Regions from separate parts of the Bacillus sp. GM2 genome, predicted to be linked through region 2. Evidence: a T-box and tRNA genes for the amino acid it is inferred to sense, from the RefSeq annotation. Region 2 holds a T-box; the other holds one or more tRNA genes.

Region 1 (8,431 bases), on a different contig from region 2:
TTTTTCGAGAAAAGCGATAAAAGCAGCTGCGAATAAAATACCGATTAAACCGCCGCGTCCCGGCAAAAGCGCTTCACCGAAAAGCGAAATATCACCAACGGCCGGGTTAATGATTAAAATACCGGCTAATCCACCGAGTGCGGGGGAGCCGCCGAATTCTTTCGCCGTATTGACCCCGACCAGGATGCCCAAATACGTAAATAAACCTGAGCCTATTACCGTTAAAATAATGGCGGTTTGTGACGTTTCAGCAAGCCAGCCTGCTTGGATAACGGCTTTGGTGATTCCGGTAATCAAGCCTGAGGCGACCAAAGCGGGGATCAGCGGTATAAAAATGCTTGCGATCCGCCGAAGAAACAACTTAAAAGGCGTCGCATTTTTCTTGGAAACCTCCGCTTTATGTTTGGCTGCGGATTGTTTTAAGTCAACGTGTTCCGCAGATTGAAGCAGCTTCCCGAACTCGTCTGATACGTGCTGTACGACGCCAGTGCCGAGGATAATCTGAAGCGTTTCCTCCTCAACGACGCCAATCACGCCTTCAAGCGCTTTGATTGAGCCGATGTCGGTTTTTTGACTGTTGACAGGCGTGATGCGCAGGCGCGTCATACAATGGGTATAATCTGCGACGTTAGACGGACCGCCGATGTGTTGTAAGATCAGTTTTGCCAGGCCGGCATATTTTTTCTCATCGCTCATTTTATATCCCCCTTTTTTACAATTCGCTCATTCCCATCATGCGGATGGCCGCTTTTGTTTGATCAATATATTGAATGATGTCCTCGTAGCGCTCCGCGGCCATGCCTAAAAACAGAATGTCAATCATGTAAAGCTGAGTTAAACGAGAGGAGGTGGCGGCGCTGCGAAACGGCGCTTCATTTGAGCATGACGTATACAGGGCGATATCGCTTAATGAAGAGACAGCAGACTGTCCAAACCGCGTCAGTCCAATGGTTTTAATGCCATGTTTTTTGGCGAGTCTGACTGCATTGGCGATTTCATGCGTTTCTCCTGAATGAGATATGGCAAACAGAACGTCATTCTCGCCGGCATTGGCGATTAATGTCGCGACAAGATGCATATCACTAAAAGCGGTAGCTTTTTTATTGATGCGCAAAAATTTCTGCTGGGCATCTTGTGCGACGATTCCTGAAGCCCCGATCCCGCAAAAATGAACCGTTTCTGCGTTGATCAGTATTTGAATCGCTTTTTGAAGATCTTCGTGGTCAATGTTTTCAAAGGTATCGCGAATCGCCTGAATCGAATTGCTGGTTGTTTTTTGAACGATTGAATGGAGCGGCTCCTGCGGTTCGATATCGCGGTATCCCTGATCAGACGGTTTCATTAAATCGCCGGCGACCCTCATTTTTAAATCTTGAAAGCCTTTCAGCCCCAGAGATTTGCAGAGCCGTATTGCCGCCGCCCCGCTTGTCTTTGCCGAAGAGCTCACCTCTTGAATGGTGCCGTTTACGACCTCGTGTGGGTTTTTCAAAATGTATTCGGCAAGTTTTCGTTCAGATTGCGGCAATTTGTGAAGCATATTCTGAATGATTTCCAATCCTCCTGCAGCCATTGTTTCTTCCTTTCTTATTTAAGATTTTTCATAAATGGATAGGGCCTTTTCAATATCGCCTTCTGATTTCTCCAGCAGTTTTTCTGCAGCGGCTGCATCTTCGTTTGTTTTCAGCATGATGATGGCGGTTTTGACTTGGTTATTGGACATTTCCAATGCTTGCGCCGCTGTTTCTTTTGGCATACCTGTGACCGTTTGGATGATGCGGATCGCCCGCTCCTTTAATTTGTCATTGCTTACTTTTACATCTACCATGAGGTTTTCATAGACTTTCCCCATTTTGATCATGGCCGCCGTTGAGATCATGTTTAAAATCATTTTATGAGCGGTTGCGGCTTTCATTCTCGTCGATCCGGCAATGACTTCAGGGCCGACGACTACTTCTATGCTGTGATCTGCCGCCTGGCTGATCGCCGAGTTTTCATTGCATGTCAGCGATATGGCCTTGGCACCTGTTTTCTTGGCATACTTCAGGGCGCCTAGGACGTACGGAGTTCGGCCGCTGGCGGCGATTCCGATTACGGTATCATTGTTTGAGAGGTTAACGGCTTCTAAATCCCGTCTGCCAAAAGCCTCATGATCTTCAGCGCCTTCGACGGCATTGTACAAAGCTTTTTCTCCCCCTGCAATGATGCCTATGACCGACTCGGGAGATATGCTGAATGTCGGCGGGCATTCAGCTGCATCAAGTACGCCGAGCCTCCCGCTTGTACCGGCACCGATGTAGATGATCCGTCCCCCTTTCTTTAACGACCCGACGGCGTAGTCAACGGCGGTCTTAACATCGGGCAAGACTTCTTGTACAGCTTCGGCTACCGTTTTATCTTCATCATTCATGATTTTCAACATATCGATCGTTTCTGCCTGGTGAATGCGCTTGGATCTTTCATTGCGGCGTTCGGTTGTTAAGGAACCTAAATGGCTGTTTTCCATCGACAAATCCTCCTGATCATAAAATGCATATATTTCTTAATTTTCAGTATATTATGGCTGGAATATAATTTCAATGACAAAAGATAAATATTAAAATTTTGTTTCAATTAGGTTCTAAACATCTGAACGCCGAAATAAAATAAAGCGCAGATGAACTGCGCTTATGTCCTGGTACTACAGCTCGTCTATTTGATGTTCGGAAATCACACGGAAGCCTTCTTTTTTCAGAAGTGCCGACGTAAGGCCGTTGCCGGCTATTTTTTTGCTTGAGAAACTTCCATCGTATATATGGCTGCTGCCGCAAGACGGGCTGTTTTCCTTCAGCACGATCGTATCAGCCTTGATTTGCCTTGCCATCTCCAATGTTTGATATGCCCCTTTTATATATAGGTCTGTTACGTCATTTCCCGATTGTGTCTTGATCACCGCTTTGCCGTCTAAAACGTCTTCTCCCGTCCCGCCTATAATTTCGGCCGGTTCCCTTGGTGTTTGAAATCCGCCGAGCAGCTCGGGACAAGCCATCACCGCTTTTTTTTCTTCAACGAGCTTATTGATTTTTTCGACATAGCTGTGCGAACCGTTATAGCGGCATTCCACTCCGGCCAGACATGAACTTACCAGTATCATTATTCGGTCCCCTCTCTTGCACATCAGATAGCCCTATTTTAAACAAAATTTCCGCGCTTTTCTCAATCTCTATGAATAAAAAATTTGAAAATAAAAATTTTAATTTACCTCTTTACAAATGGGGAGGAACCTGTATATAATAACTTTTGTCAGCTTTACGAGAGCTGCTTGAAACACGGTGATGGCCCGTTGGTCAAGTGGTTAAGACACCGCCCTTTCACGGCGGTAACACGGGTTCGAATCCCGTACGGGTCACCATTCTTTTTTGGACGGCACGCTGGGAAAAGGAAGGCATGCTAAAGGGCGCAACATTCTGTTGCAACGCGCACTTGTACTTCAAAGGCAAGGAAGGCATGCTAAAAGCGCAACGTCCTGTTGCAACGCATGCACTTGTACGTCCTGTACTTCGGAGGATTAGCTCAGCTGGGAGAGCATCTGCCTTACAAGCAGAGGGTCGGCGGTTCGATCCCGTCATCCTCCACCATTTTTCGAAGCGGTTTTAGACACAACCGCGCCGGTAACTGCATAAGATACCGTATCATGCCGGTCTAGCTCAATTGGTAGAGCAACTGACTTGTAATCAGTAGGTTGGGGGTTCAAGTCCTCTGGCCGGCACTGTTTTTGGAGGGGTAGCGAAGTGGCTAAACGCGGCGGACTGTAAATCCGCTCCCTCAGGGTTCGGCGGTTCGAATCCGTCCCCCTCCACCATTATTGGGCTATAGCCAAGCGGTAAGGCAACGGACTTTGACTCCGTCATGCGCTGGTTCGAATCCAGCTAGCCCAGTTTTTGGACATCCTGTTCGGATGTCCTTTTTATTTTGTCTTTTTTGTATAACTATTCAAAAAAATGTCTTGTTGAGTCAATTCCGAATCGGAAGGTACAATGAAGGTCTGAAAGGGGGATATCATATGTTAAAACAGCAGATTTCAATGATCGGCGTGCCGATGGATCTTGGACAGCTGAGGCGGGGAGTCGATATGGGACCGAGCGCGATTCGCTGTGCAGGTGTTAATGAACGGCTGGAATGTCTTTGTCAGGATATTGAAGACCTCGGCGATATGACGATCGGGCAAAGAGAGGATGAGAAAGAAGGCGGGGAGCCGGCATCTGAAGAGCTAAGAAATTTGAAAGCGATTACAAAAACGAGTGTAAAACTTGCTGAGACTGTCGGTAATATCGTAGCTTCTGGCGCTTTTCCGCTCGTGCTGGGCGGTGACCACAGCATTGCGATCGGAACGCTTGCCGGCCTTGCGAAGCATTATCAAAACCTGGGTGTGATCTGGTATGACGCCCATGCCGATTTAAATACAAAAGAAACGTCTCCCTCAGGCAACATTCACGGCATGCCGCTCGCCATCAGCCTGGGAATCGGCCACGAAGGGCTGACCGCCATCTATGGAAAAGAAGCTAAAATTAAAGCGGAGAACATCGTCATCATCGGTGCGAGGTCACTTGATGACGGGGAAAAAGAATTGATTCGCGACAAAGGGATCAAAGTATATACGATGCATGAAATCGACCGCCTCGGCATGACAAGGGTGATGGAAGAAACGATAGACTATTTGCGAGGCAGGACGGACGGTGTCCATCTGTCACTCGATTTGGACGCGCTTGATCCGAACGATGCACCGGGTGTCGGAACTCCGGTAGCAGGAGGCATCAGCTACAGGGAAAGCCATCTGGCTATGGAAATGCTTGAGGAATCGAAGCTGATTACGTCCGCCGAGTTTGTCGAAGTAAACCCAATATTGGATGAGAAAAACAGGACGGCGGAAGCGGCTGTAGCCTTAATGGGATCGCTGTTTGGCGAAAAGCTGCTTTAGGTGCAGTTGAAGAGCGGCTTCAGGCTGCTCTTTTTTATGATAGAAGTCTCAACTTCATAATATTTATGATGTATAATAATTTTAAGCTAATATTAAGCGCATGAACCCTGTCAAAGCATCTACACCCTGCCAAAAATTTGATAAACTATTTTTATGAATTTAATGAAACCTTATAAAAACCAATTCGTATACATAAAGACCGGTGAAGGCAGAGGTTAGATAAATATGGAAACAATGATTAAAAAAAGAATCAAACAGGTGAAAAAAGGCGATCGTAACGCATTTGCAGACATTGTGGATATTTACAAAGACAAAATTTATCAGCTTTGCTACCGTATGCTCGGCAATGCGCATGAGGCGGAAGATATTGCGCAGGAAGCGTTTATCAGAGCATACGTGAATATCGACAGTTTTGATATCAACCGGAAATTTTCCACATGGCTTTATCGAATCGCAACCAATTTGACCATCGATCGTATCCGTAAAAAAAAGCCGGACTATTACTTGGATGCAGAGGTGGCGGGGACTGAAGGACTGACGATGTATTCCCAGGTTGCGGCGGATGTTGCGCTTCCAGAGGATGAAGTGGTTTCTTTGGAGCTGCACAGCACCATCCAGGAAAAAATCTTAAGGCTTCCCGATAAATACAGGACGGTCATCGTATTAAAGTACATTGATGAGCTCTCACTCATTGAGATCAGTGAAATCCTTAATATTCCCGTAGGTACGGTAAAAACGAGGATACACAGGGGCAGAGAGGCTCTCAGAAAACAATTAAGGGATCTTTAAGTGGGGTGATGAAATGAGCTGTCCGGAGGATATTGTTCAGCTTATGCATAAATACCTTGACGGAGACATACTGCCGGAAGATGAATCGCAATTAAAAGAGCACCTCCAATCATGTGAAGGCTGCAAAAAGCACCTTCATGAAATGGAAAAATCCATCGCTCTTGTCCAGAGCACGTCGCATCTTACAGCTCCGGCGAACTTTACAGCCGATGTGCTGGCGAACCTGCCGAAGGAAAAGCGGACGGCATCGATCAACAGGTGGCTTAAAGCCCATCCGTTTTTAGTGGCGGCAGCTTTATTTACAATTTTGATGGGCGGCAGCTTTTTCTCCAGCTGGAAAAACGATCAGGATTTCAGCGTATCCAGCCAGCCCAATCTCGTAGTAAAAAACAACACGGTCATCGTACCTGAAGGCGAAGTTGTCAAAGGCGATGTGACCGTGAAAAACGGAAAGCTGATTATAGAGGGCAAAGTCGACGGCGATGTCACGATTGTTAATGGCGAAAAATATACGGCTTCAGCAGGACAAGTCACCGGTCAGATCCATGAGATCAACGAGATGTTCGACTGGATGTGGTATAAGATCAAATCGACCGGAAAATCGGTTTTGGGCATGAAGGAGTCTAAAGAATAGAGCAAAGCGGGCGAATGAGCTTTGCTCTTTTTTTATGAGGGGCCGCCATTTCACTTGGAAAATCAATTTGTGCTATAATAGCCCCTGTATATATAAAAATAATAGATCATACCATTTTGAAACATATTAACCTTACTAATGACTGAATTCTTGGAGGACGAGGAAATGGCTTTTGAGGATATCCCTTTCTTGCAGTACCTCGGCGATGCCGTTGATATTCTCCTTGTTTGGTACGTAATATATAAATTAATGATGGTCATCCGCGGGACAAAGGCGGTTCAGCTTTTAAAGGGAATCGTGGTAATTGTTCTCGTCAGGCTGGCCAGTCAATATTTAGGATTAAGCACCCTGCAGTGGCTGGTTGACCAGGCGATCACATGGGGGTTCCTGGCGATTATTATCATCTTCCAGCCTGAATTGAGGAGAGCGCTGGAACAGCTGGGGCGGGGGCGCTTTTTTTCGAGGAGCGGAACACCTGAGGAAGAGCAGCAGCAGAAAACGATTGATGCGATTACAAAAGCGATTAAATATATGGCGAAACGCCGGATTGGCGCGCTTCTGACAATTGAACGGGAGACGGGAATGGGCGATTACATAGAAACGGGGATCCCTTTGAATGCAAAGGTCAGCTCTGAGCTATTGATCAACATCTTTATTCCGAACACTCCGCTTCATGACGGAGCCGTGATTATGAAAAACGATGAGGTTGCTGCAGCTGCCTGCTACCTTCCGCTTTCTGAAAGCCCTTTTATTTCAAAAGAGCTTGGAACGAGGCACAGAGCAGCAGTGGGAATCAGTGAAGTGACCGACAGTCTGACGGTTGTTGTATCCGAAGAGACGGGCGGCATCAGCGTCGCCAAAAACGGAGACCTTCACCGTGATTTATCGGAAGAGGCATTGAAAAATATGCTTGAAGCGGAATTTAAGAAAAATTCGCGGGAAACTTCCTCAAATCGCTGGTATTGGAGGGCGAAGAAAAATGGATAAGTTCTTAAACAATCCCTGGGCTGTCAAAGTTGTCGCGTTATTGTTCGCGTTTCTTCTTTACTTTGCGGTCCACAGCGCTCAGGCGCCGACTCCGAAGAAACCAGGTGAATCGTTTTTCCCGACATCGACAACAGACGAAGCGACGCTCACCGATATACCGGTCAAATCGTTTTATGATGATGAAAACTACGTCGTAACAGGCGTGCCGCAGACGGTGAATGTCACGATTAAAGGGCCGACCGGAACCGTCAAGAAGGTCAGACAAGTGAAGGATTTTGAGATTTATGCCGACATGCAAAACCTGAAAACAGGCAGGCATAAAGTCGAGCTGAAGGCCAGAAATGTTGCCGACGGCCTCACTCTGACCATCAATCCATCGGTGACAACCGTGACGATCGAAGAAAAAACGACGAAGGAATTCCCGGTCGAGGTTGATTTTTATAATAAAAACAAAATGAAAGACGGCTACACGCCGGAGCTGCCGATCATCAACCCGAAAAACGTCAGCGTCACCGGCTCAAAAGCCGTGATCGACAGAATCCAGAACATCAAGGCGACGATCAATTTAGAGGGCGTCGACCAGACGGTTGAAAAAGAAGCCAAGCTTACAGTATACGACAAGGACGGAAATGTCCTGCCGGTTGAAGTCAGCCCTTCCGTCGTTAAAATCACCGTTCCGGTGACGAGCCCGAGCAAAAAGATTCCGGTCAAAGTTGACCGGAAAGGCAGCCTTCCGGACGGCATCAGCATTTCCAGCCTCGATATAAGTCCGGGAGAGGTGACCGTCTACGGGCCGCAAAATGTTCTTGATTCGTTAGAATTTGTCGAGGCCGACGAGATTGATTTAAGTAAAATAAAGGATGATACTGAATTGGAAGCCGGCATTAAAGTGCCGGACGGCGCTAAAAAGGTGTCACCCGAAAAAGTGAAAATCAAGGTGAAAGTTGACAAGGAAGAAGAGAAAAAACTGAAAAACGTTTCAATTAAAACCGCGGGGCTGAATGACAGCCGGGATCTTGAATTTCTCGATCCGAAGTCAGGCAAGCTGGATATCACGGCAAAGGGCT
Region 2 (8,431 bases):
CATTGAACTCAGACAATCAACAAAATGATCATGATTAAATAAACGAGAAAGAAAGCAAGTGTTCACAGCTTTTTTCGTGAATTGCTTGCTTTCTTTTCCTTGAGCTGGAGAGATTATGAAAAAATGAAACGATTTGATTATCTGACACCGGTCGGTTTGATTTTGGGTATTTTCATTTTAGTAATCGGCGTTGTTTCTGGAGCGGGGCTTTCCGGTTTTTATTCGTTTATCGATTTGACGTCTTTCTTTATCGTGACGGGCGGATTGTGTGCAGCTGTTTTTATCAGCTTTTCCCCGAAAGATTTAAAAAGAGCGCCGGCTGTGCTGAAGCAGGTCTTTATTTCGGAAGAAGACGATGTGCGCGACTTGGTCAAAACCTTTGTCAGCCTGTCTGAACAGGCGCGCAAACAAGGAATTTTATCATTGGACGCCAATGTCAATGAAATGAAAGACCCGTTTTTGAAAAAAGGTCTGCTTCTTGCCATCGACGGATGGGATGAGGAGACGATCCGCAATGTGATGAACTCGGAAATCGCCGCGATGGAAGAAAGGCACAGAAAGGGAAGAAGGATCTTTGAAAAAGCGGGGGAATTTGCCCCTGCATGGGGAATGATCGGAACCCTTGTCGGGCTCGTCATGATGCTCAAAAACCTGAACAAGCCGGAAACGCTCGGTCCGAATATGGCGATCGCCCTTTTGACGACGCTTTACGGATCCCTTTTAGCCAACATGCTGTTTATACCGATCGCCGCAAAGCTTGAAGAAAAGACGGAGAATGAAATCTTTAAGAAGCAGGTCATGATCGAAGGCATCATCGGCATCCAATCGGGAAGAAATCCTCGAAATCTGGAAAGTCAGCTTGTCGTTTTCAGTTCGAAAGAAGAATGGGCAAAAAAGCGGGCGGATCATGTAAGACAAAAGGACAGGGCTCATGAAGCTTAGACATGAACGAAGGAAGCGCGAGCAGGGTCGCAAATCGTCAAACTGGATCATCACGTTTTCGGATTTGATCACGCTCATCCTCGTGTTCTTTATTTTACTGTTTTCGATGTCGCAAATCGATTTAAACAAATTTAAAGCAGCAGTCGGTTCATTTCAAGACAGGGCCGACGGCAAATCCGCCGCAGAGCTGAAAAAAGAAAACGCGGACGATCAGAAGGCTGAAAAAACGGCTAAAAGCCAAGATGATTTATTAAAGAAAATCAACGACTATATTGAAAAAAATGAACTGTCAAGTTTGATTGCGGCCAAGCGTGACGAACGGGGCGTCATCCTCGTCCTTCAGGAAGCGGTTTTGTTTGATTCAGGAAAAGCGGATCTGAAAGACCAGGCTCACCCGCTTTTGCATAAAATCGCCGTCCTTCTCAAATCAGTGTCCAACCCGATCCGTGTGGAGGGGCATACGGACAGCCGCCCGATTTCGACTTACCGTTTTCCATCCAATTGGGAGCTTTCTGCGGCAAGGGCGAGCACTGTGATCGGCTACTTTACGTCGAAAGAGAAGCTCGATTCTTCGCGTTTTCTTGCCATCGGTTATGCCGATACAAAACCGGTCAAGGACAACCGCACAGAGAGCCATATGAAGGAAAACAGGCGCGTCGAAATTGTCATCGCAAAAAAATAGGTGAGAAGAAAGCAAGGTCTTGCGTAAAAGCAAGGCCTTTTTCTGTGCGCCGGGATTTTTCACATTAAGTGGCGCGCTGAGCAGAGCGAATCGGATAAAGAGCTTTGGCAACGGTTTGGGCGTTTTTTTCCGTTATTTCGGCTTTTCTTGGAATCGGAGGATACAAATCTCCCGGGTCGGACCAGTTGGCAGGAAGCCGGAGAGATGCCTGTTTGCCCCACTTTTTCAGCCATTTTTCAGGCATCTTATCCTCAGGTTTCATCCCTTTCATTTCAAGCCAGATTCTTGCCCATGCCCTCGGTACGACGCGCCAAATGTCATACCCGCCTCCGCCGACAGCGATCCATCTTCCGTTGCAATACGTGTGTGCAAGTTCGTGAGCGAGCTTTGGAATCTCTTCGTAAATCTTCATCGTCGTGCACAAGTGTGTCAGCGGATCGTAGTAATGCGCGTCAGCTCCGTTTTGCGACAAAATAACGTCCGGTTTGAAAAACTCGGCTATTTCAGAAACAGCCGTCCGGTAGGAATCAAGAAAAGACTCATCTTCTGTGAAGGCATCGAGCGGGATATTAAAAGCATAGCCGTAGCCTTTGCCATGACCTCTTTCCTGAACCTGCCCAGTTCCCGGGAAAAGGTAGCGGCCGGTTTCATGAATCGAGACGGTGCACACGGAAGGATCATCATAAAACGTAAACTGCACCCCGTCGCCGTGGTGGGCGTCCGTATCAATATATAAAACCTTCGCATGATATTTTTTCTGCAAATATCGTATCACAACAGAACTGTCGTTATAGACGCAAAATCCTGAAGCTCTACCTCTGAACCCATGGTGAAGCCCGCCTCCGAGATTGAGGGCGTGTCTTGCTTTGCCTGTCATGACATAGTCTGCAGCTGTCAGTGTTCCGCCCACCAAAAGGGAGGCGGCTTCGTGCATCCCGGCAAAGACAGGGGTATCTTCTGTTCCAAGCCCGTAGTTTTCACTTTCGGCTGCCGGAAGTTTTCCCGCCCCTGCAAGCTGGACGGCCCTGATATAATCGCCTGTGTGAACAAGCCCGAGCTCGGCTTCTGTCGCTATACGCGGAGCAATCGTTTCTCCCGGTTCAAATGCGCCGACCGTATTCAAAAGATCGTATGTTACATAGACGCGCAGCTGATTAAACGGGTGATCTTGATGAAATTGATAAGTTTGATAAGAGGGAGAAAAAATAAATACGCTGTCCTTCATGGCAAATCCCTTTGAACAGCCGGCCAAAGAACCTGATACCCTTTGGACTTCACGTCTTTGATGATAGAGGCGGGATTCATCGTTTGAACGCGAAACACGAGTATTTTCGAATCATTTTCATCACCGGGATATACGAGCACGCTCAATATGGCGATTTGGCGCCTGCTGAAAATGGCGCTGATATCAGCGAGGCTTCGGGCGATATGATCGGTTTTGATTTCGATTTGGGAGCCTGGAAAATGGGCTCCTGTCAGCTGGACGAACGTATGCAGCAAATCGGATTTTGTCACAATGCCGACAAGCTTCCCGTTTTTTACGATCGGAAGGCAGCCGATTTCGTGTTCGAAAAAAACGGCTGATATTTCTTCGGCAAAATCAAGTGGGTGACCGGTGATCACTTCTTTTGACATAATCAGTTCCACCGGCTTTTTTAAATCTTCGTGAGATCTGTTTTGGGCAAAAATACTCGGACTTGCTGTTTTGACGTCCCTGTCCGTGACAATGCCTATGACCGTTCCCCGTTCATTGATGACGGGAAGGTGTTTAATGTGAAATGTACGCATGCGTTTGATCGCTTCTTCAATCGTATCCGTTCTGGAAAGTGTCACAACATCCCGTTTCATGATTTTTTCAACAATCATATTCAGGTCCCCTTTGCTCCCTTAATACATAAAACGATTGTGGAATCTGAGTCTGTCAAAACGCTCGATCGACTCCTGACTGACCTCTTTTCCGATGCGGGCCATTAAACAGTTGGCGGGATGGGAGCTGATTTCCGGATCGTCTGTCGCAAACCAGACAAGCCCTCCGGCATTCATCATTTTCTCCATCATCTTTCTGTATTCCCAAACATCTTTATTAGTCCCCTTTAGATCCCAATGCCAGTAATATTCAGTCGTGATAATGATATATTTTTCCATCTGCGGATCCATCATGCTCACCTCAAGCAGCGTCTTCCCGACAGAGTGACCCCTGAATGCCGGAATGACTTCGATGGCTCCAAGCTCAATTAAATTTTCCATGTTTCCTTCAGACCATCTTTCAAGCGGGTCTGGATAAACATATGTCACATAGCCGACAATGGTTTGCCGGAAACGGGCGATGATGATCCGTCCTTCGGGAAGCCCGGCGATTTCGATTAATGCTTCATGTTGTTTTTGAGATGGGCGAAAGGCTGTAAGCTCGTCGTGAAATTCATATTGTGCGAGTTTTTCGGGACTGATAGGGCCCTCTATCAGCACTGAGCCTTTCTCGGTCTGCAATTCTTTGGCATGATAAGTTTTGTGATGCTCCACGTATCCACCGCCTTATATCTTAGTTGAAGTCTTTTATACATAACATACCAAAATATTAAGCGTTTTCATAGGATGGAAGAGTATTTTTTAAAAATTGAGAAAATAAAAAATCTATACTATAATATATTTTGATGAGCGAACAAAGGGGGATGGGCATGGAATTGAAAGCGTTGCCAGCAGAAAAGGGAAACTACAACTTGAAAGACTATGATGAAGCATACCGGACATTTGACTGGAAGGATGCCGAAAAACATTTTTCATGGCACAAAACGGGAAAAATCAATGCAGCTTATGAAGCGATCGACCGCCACGCTGAGTCAAATTTGAAAAATAAAGTGGCATTTTACTACAAAGATCCGGTCCGCGAAGAAAAGTACACCTTCAGAGAGATGAAAAATGAAACGAATAAAGCCGGGAATGTCTTAAAGCAGCATGCCAATGTGGGAAAGGGAGACCGTGTGTTTGTTTTTATGCCGAGATCACCCGAGCTTTATTTTATTCTTCTTGGCGCTGTCAAATTAGGAGCGATCGTCGGGCCGTTGTTTGAAGCATTTATGGAAGGCGCTGTCAAAGACAGGCTTGCAAACAGCGGAGCGAAGGTCATCGTGACAACACCGGAATTGCTTGAACGGATGCCGGCCGGCGAACTTCCGGATCTTGAATCAATCATTGTCGTTGGAGAAGGCGTAAAGGAAGAAGGATCTGTCATCGATTATTACGCGAAAGCGGCTGAAGCAGACACTGATCTTGAGATTGAATGGATGGATCAGGAAGACGGGATGCTGCTTCACTATACTTCCGGTTCGACCGGCGCGCCAAAAGGGGTTCTCCACGTCCACAAAGCAATGATTCAGCATTATCAGACAGCCAAATGGGTTCTTGATCTGCACGACGATGACATTTATTGGTGTACGGCTGATCCAGGCTGGGTTACCGGAACGGTTTACGGGATCTTCGGTCCGTGGCTGAATGGAGCAACGAATGTCGTCGTAGGCGGCAGGTTCAGTCCAGAAGCATGGTACGAAACGATTGAAAAAATGGAAGTGACGGTATGGTACAGCGCGCCAACGGCTTTTCGGATGCTGATGGGTGCTGGCGACGATCTCGTGAACAAATATAATCTGAGCTCATTACGGCATATTTTAAGCGTAGGGGAGCCGTTAAATCCTGAAGTCATCAGATGGGGGCATAAAGTCTTCGGCAACCGGATTCATGATACATGGTGGATGACCGAAACAGGGGCGCAGCTCATCTGCAATTACCCGTGCATGGAAATTAAACCGGGATCGATGGGCAAACCGATTCCAGGCGTAGAGGCTGCAATCGTCGATCACCAGGGAAATGAACTGCCTCCTTACAGAATGGGGAATCTCGCCATTAAAAAAGGCTGGCCGTCAATGATGCATTCGATCTGGAACAATCCTGAAAAATACAGCTCCTATTTTATGCCGGGGGATTGGTATGTATCAGGGGATTCCGCCTACATGGATGAAGACGGATACTTCTGGTTCCAGGGAAGGATCGACGATGTCATCATGACATCGGGCGAGCGCGTCGGCCCGTTTGAAGTCGAAAGCAAGCTTGTTGAGCATCAAGCTGTCGCTGAAGCAGGCGTCATCGGCAAACCGGATCCTGTCCGCGGTGAAATTATTAAAGCGTTCATCGCCTTGAGGGAAGGTTATGAACCTTCAGATTCGTTAAAAGAAGAAATCAGGCAGTTCGTGAAACAAGGCTTGGCCGCACACGCCGCGCCAAGGGAAATCGAATTTAAGGATAAACTGCCGAAAACAAGAAGCGGAAAGATCATGCGACGTGTCCTGAAAGCTTGGGAGCTGAACCTTCCGGCAGGCGATCTCTCATCGATGGAAGACTGATGTCTCATTGACAATGCAAAAATATTATGTTAAAAAAGATTTAGTCGAATATTCAAAAGGTGAAGACTGAGATCAGTAAAACGCATCCTTCCCTGTCTTAGAGAGCTGATGGCCGGTGAAAATCAGCACATATGGATGGTTTGAATTACACTCATGAACCGCTTTTGCGAAAAAAGCCTCCCGGGCTTTGTGTAGCAGAAGAACGGAAGCTTTTCCGTTATCAATGAGAGTGAAAAGAGCGCGGCCATGCGTTCTTTTAAGCAGGGTGGTACCGCGATTTTTATCGTCCCTTCGTTTTTGCGAAGGGGCGTTTTATTTTTGGAAAAAAGGAGCTAAATGATGATGACACACTTACTTGATGATTTGTCCTTCAGGGGACTGATTCAGCAGCAAACCGATGAAGCAGGCTTGAGAGACCTGCTGGATACAGAGAAAATCAGCTTATACTCCGGATTTGATCCGACAGCTGACAGTCTGCATATCGGACACCTGCTGCCGATTTTAATGCTTCGCCGCTTTCAGCTGGCCGGACATCGTCCGATTGCACTTGTAGGCGGAGCGACGGGCCTGATCGGCGATCCGAGCGGAAAGAAAGCGGAGCGCACGCTGAACACTGAAGAAATCGTCCGCGAATGGTCACAGAAAATCAAAAACCAGCTTTCGCGTTTCCTTGATTTTGAAGCTGATGAGAATCCGGCGATCATGGCGAACAACTATGACTGGATCGGCAAAATGAACGTCATTGATTTCCTGCGCGATGTCGGCAAAAACTTCGGAATCAATTACATGCTTGCCAAAGATACGGTAAGCTCCAGAATCGAGACGGGCATATCTTATACTGAGTTCAGCTACATGATCCTGCAGTCTCTCGATTTCTTGAATTTATACAGAAACCAGGAATGCAAGCTGCAGATCGGCGGAAGCGATCAGTGGGGCAATATCACGTCAGGACTTGAGCTTATCCGCAAATCTGAAGAGAATGCAAAAGCTTTCGGATTGACGATTCCGCTTGTGACAAAAGCAGACGGCACAAAGTTCGGAAAAACGGAAGGCGGCGCGATCTGGCTTGATAAAGAGAAGACGTCGGCATATGAGTTTTATCAGTTCTGGATCAATACCGACGACAGGGATGTCGTGAAATACTTAAAATACTTCACTTTCTTGTCCAAAGAAGAAATCGAAGATCTCGCTGAAAAAACAGAGACGGCACCTGAAAAACGCGAAGCGCAAAAACGCCTCGCCGAAGAAGTGACCGTACTTGTACACGGCCGTGAAGCGTTTGAGCAGGCCGTCAACATCTCAAAAGCGCTCTTCAGCGGAGATATTAAACAACTGACTGCTGAAGAAGTGAAGGTCGGCTTTAAAGGGGTTCCTTCCATGGAGCTCGGGGAAACCGATGAGCTGCCGCTCGTCGATGTTCTCGTCCAATCGAAGCTTTCCCCATCCAAACGCCAGGCGCGCGAAGACATCACAAACGGAGCCGTCTACATCAACGGCGAACGACGTACTGACGTAAACAGCGTCCTCAGCCCTGAAGACCGCATCGAAGGCCAATTCACCGTCATTCGCCGCGGTAAAAAGAAATACTTCCTGCTCACATATAAGTAATCAAAAAAACTCTTGCCAAACGGCAAGGGTTTTTTTGTGTCCGTATGTTTCATGTATGTTCATTCAGGAAATGTCAAAAATATAGATGTAATAGGTAAAGCGTTTCCATCGTTGAAGAGGGAGGAATGTAGCATGAACCTGTTCATTGCAGCTAAAGAAAAATTTATGGAAGATTACCACAAGCAGCTGGAAACTGAACGAAAACAAGAGGTGCAGCAGTCGGCTGACGGATACAATCAATTGAATCAGACGGAAAATGCGGCAAAGCGGCTGAAGTAGAGGGTCTTTAGGGGCTCTCTTTTTTATAAAAAAAGCGGACGGCAGGTTCTTTATACGCCCGTTTTATTAATAACGATCGACAGTTTATAATTTGCATGATGATTTAAGTCTGTTAAAAATTGATCCAACAGTTGATTTGACGGAAACTTGCATTCGAGAAGATAACAGCCGTCCCCGCTGATTTTATAGTTTTGAATGATGTATTTCTGCTGTGCTTTGATAAACGAAAGATAAGGCTTATGATAAGTGCTTTTTGTATAGATATTGATAAAAGCGTGAATAAAACACCCGAGTTTCACTTGATTCACTTTTATGGTGTAACCTTCAATCACTCCTTGATCCTCTAATTTAGCAACCCTTGCTGAGGCCGCCTGCCCTGTCAAATGAACTTTCTCTCCTAATTCCTTCATGGTCATCCGGCTGTTTTTTGATAATTCCTCTATGATTTGCTTGTCTGTATGATCCAGCATTTCATCATATCCTTTCAAATGAACGTTTTTCAAAAATCAAGTCAAACGCTAAAAAG

Evidence for each region. The T-box of region 2 lies ahead of tyrS (tyrosine--tRNA ligase). A T-box ahead of a tRNA ligase gene usually reads a tRNA of that ligase, here a tRNA-Tyr.
Region 1: it encodes a tRNA-Tyr, which carries the amino acid that the T-box ahead of tyrS (tyrosine--tRNA ligase) is inferred to sense. The anticodon was not compared.

Annotation. Positions count from the first base shown of each region.
Region 1 is NZ_JBRKSZ010000008.1:771,752-780,182, reverse strand. It holds partial or broken gene ACVC9U_RS18555 (PTS transporter subunit EIIC) at 1-696, opposite strand, end outside; gene ACVC9U_RS18550 (MurR/RpiR family transcriptional regulator) at 713-1,570, opposite strand; gene murQ (N-acetylmuramic acid 6-phosphate etherase) at 1,589-2,503, opposite strand; gene ACVC9U_RS18540 (2-thiouracil desulfurase family protein) at 2,678-3,130, opposite strand; tRNA gene ACVC9U_RS18535 (tRNA-Glu) at 3,314-3,388, shown strand; tRNA gene ACVC9U_RS18530 (tRNA-Val) at 3,539-3,614, shown strand; tRNA gene ACVC9U_RS18525 (tRNA-Thr) at 3,673-3,745, shown strand; tRNA gene ACVC9U_RS18520 (tRNA-Tyr) at 3,754-3,838, shown strand; tRNA gene ACVC9U_RS18515 (tRNA-Gln) at 3,843-3,914, shown strand; gene rocF (arginase) at 4,040-4,954, shown strand; gene sigW (RNA polymerase sigma factor SigW) at 5,180-5,743, shown strand; gene rsiW (anti-sigma-W factor RsiW) at 5,757-6,377, shown strand; gene cdaA (diadenylate cyclase CdaA) at 6,543-7,364, shown strand; gene ACVC9U_RS18490 (CdaR family protein) at 7,357-8,431, shown strand, end outside.
Region 2 is NZ_JBRKSZ010000007.1:541,660-550,090, forward strand. It holds gene ccpA (catabolite control protein A) at 1-28, shown strand, start outside; gene motP (flagellar motor protein MotP) at 124-942, shown strand; gene motS (flagellar motor protein MotS) at 932-1,624, shown strand; gene ACVC9U_RS03760 (acetoin utilization protein AcuC) at 1,689-2,849, opposite strand; gene ACVC9U_RS03765 (acetoin utilization AcuB family protein) at 2,846-3,490, opposite strand; gene ACVC9U_RS03770 (GNAT family N-acetyltransferase) at 3,512-4,144, opposite strand; gene acsA (acetate--CoA ligase) at 4,300-6,018, shown strand; T-box leader at 6,072-6,312, shown strand; gene tyrS (tyrosine--tRNA ligase) at 6,361-7,626, shown strand; gene ACVC9U_RS03785 (hypothetical protein) at 7,759-7,905, shown strand; gene ACVC9U_RS03790 (Lrp/AsnC family transcriptional regulator) at 7,956-8,375, opposite strand.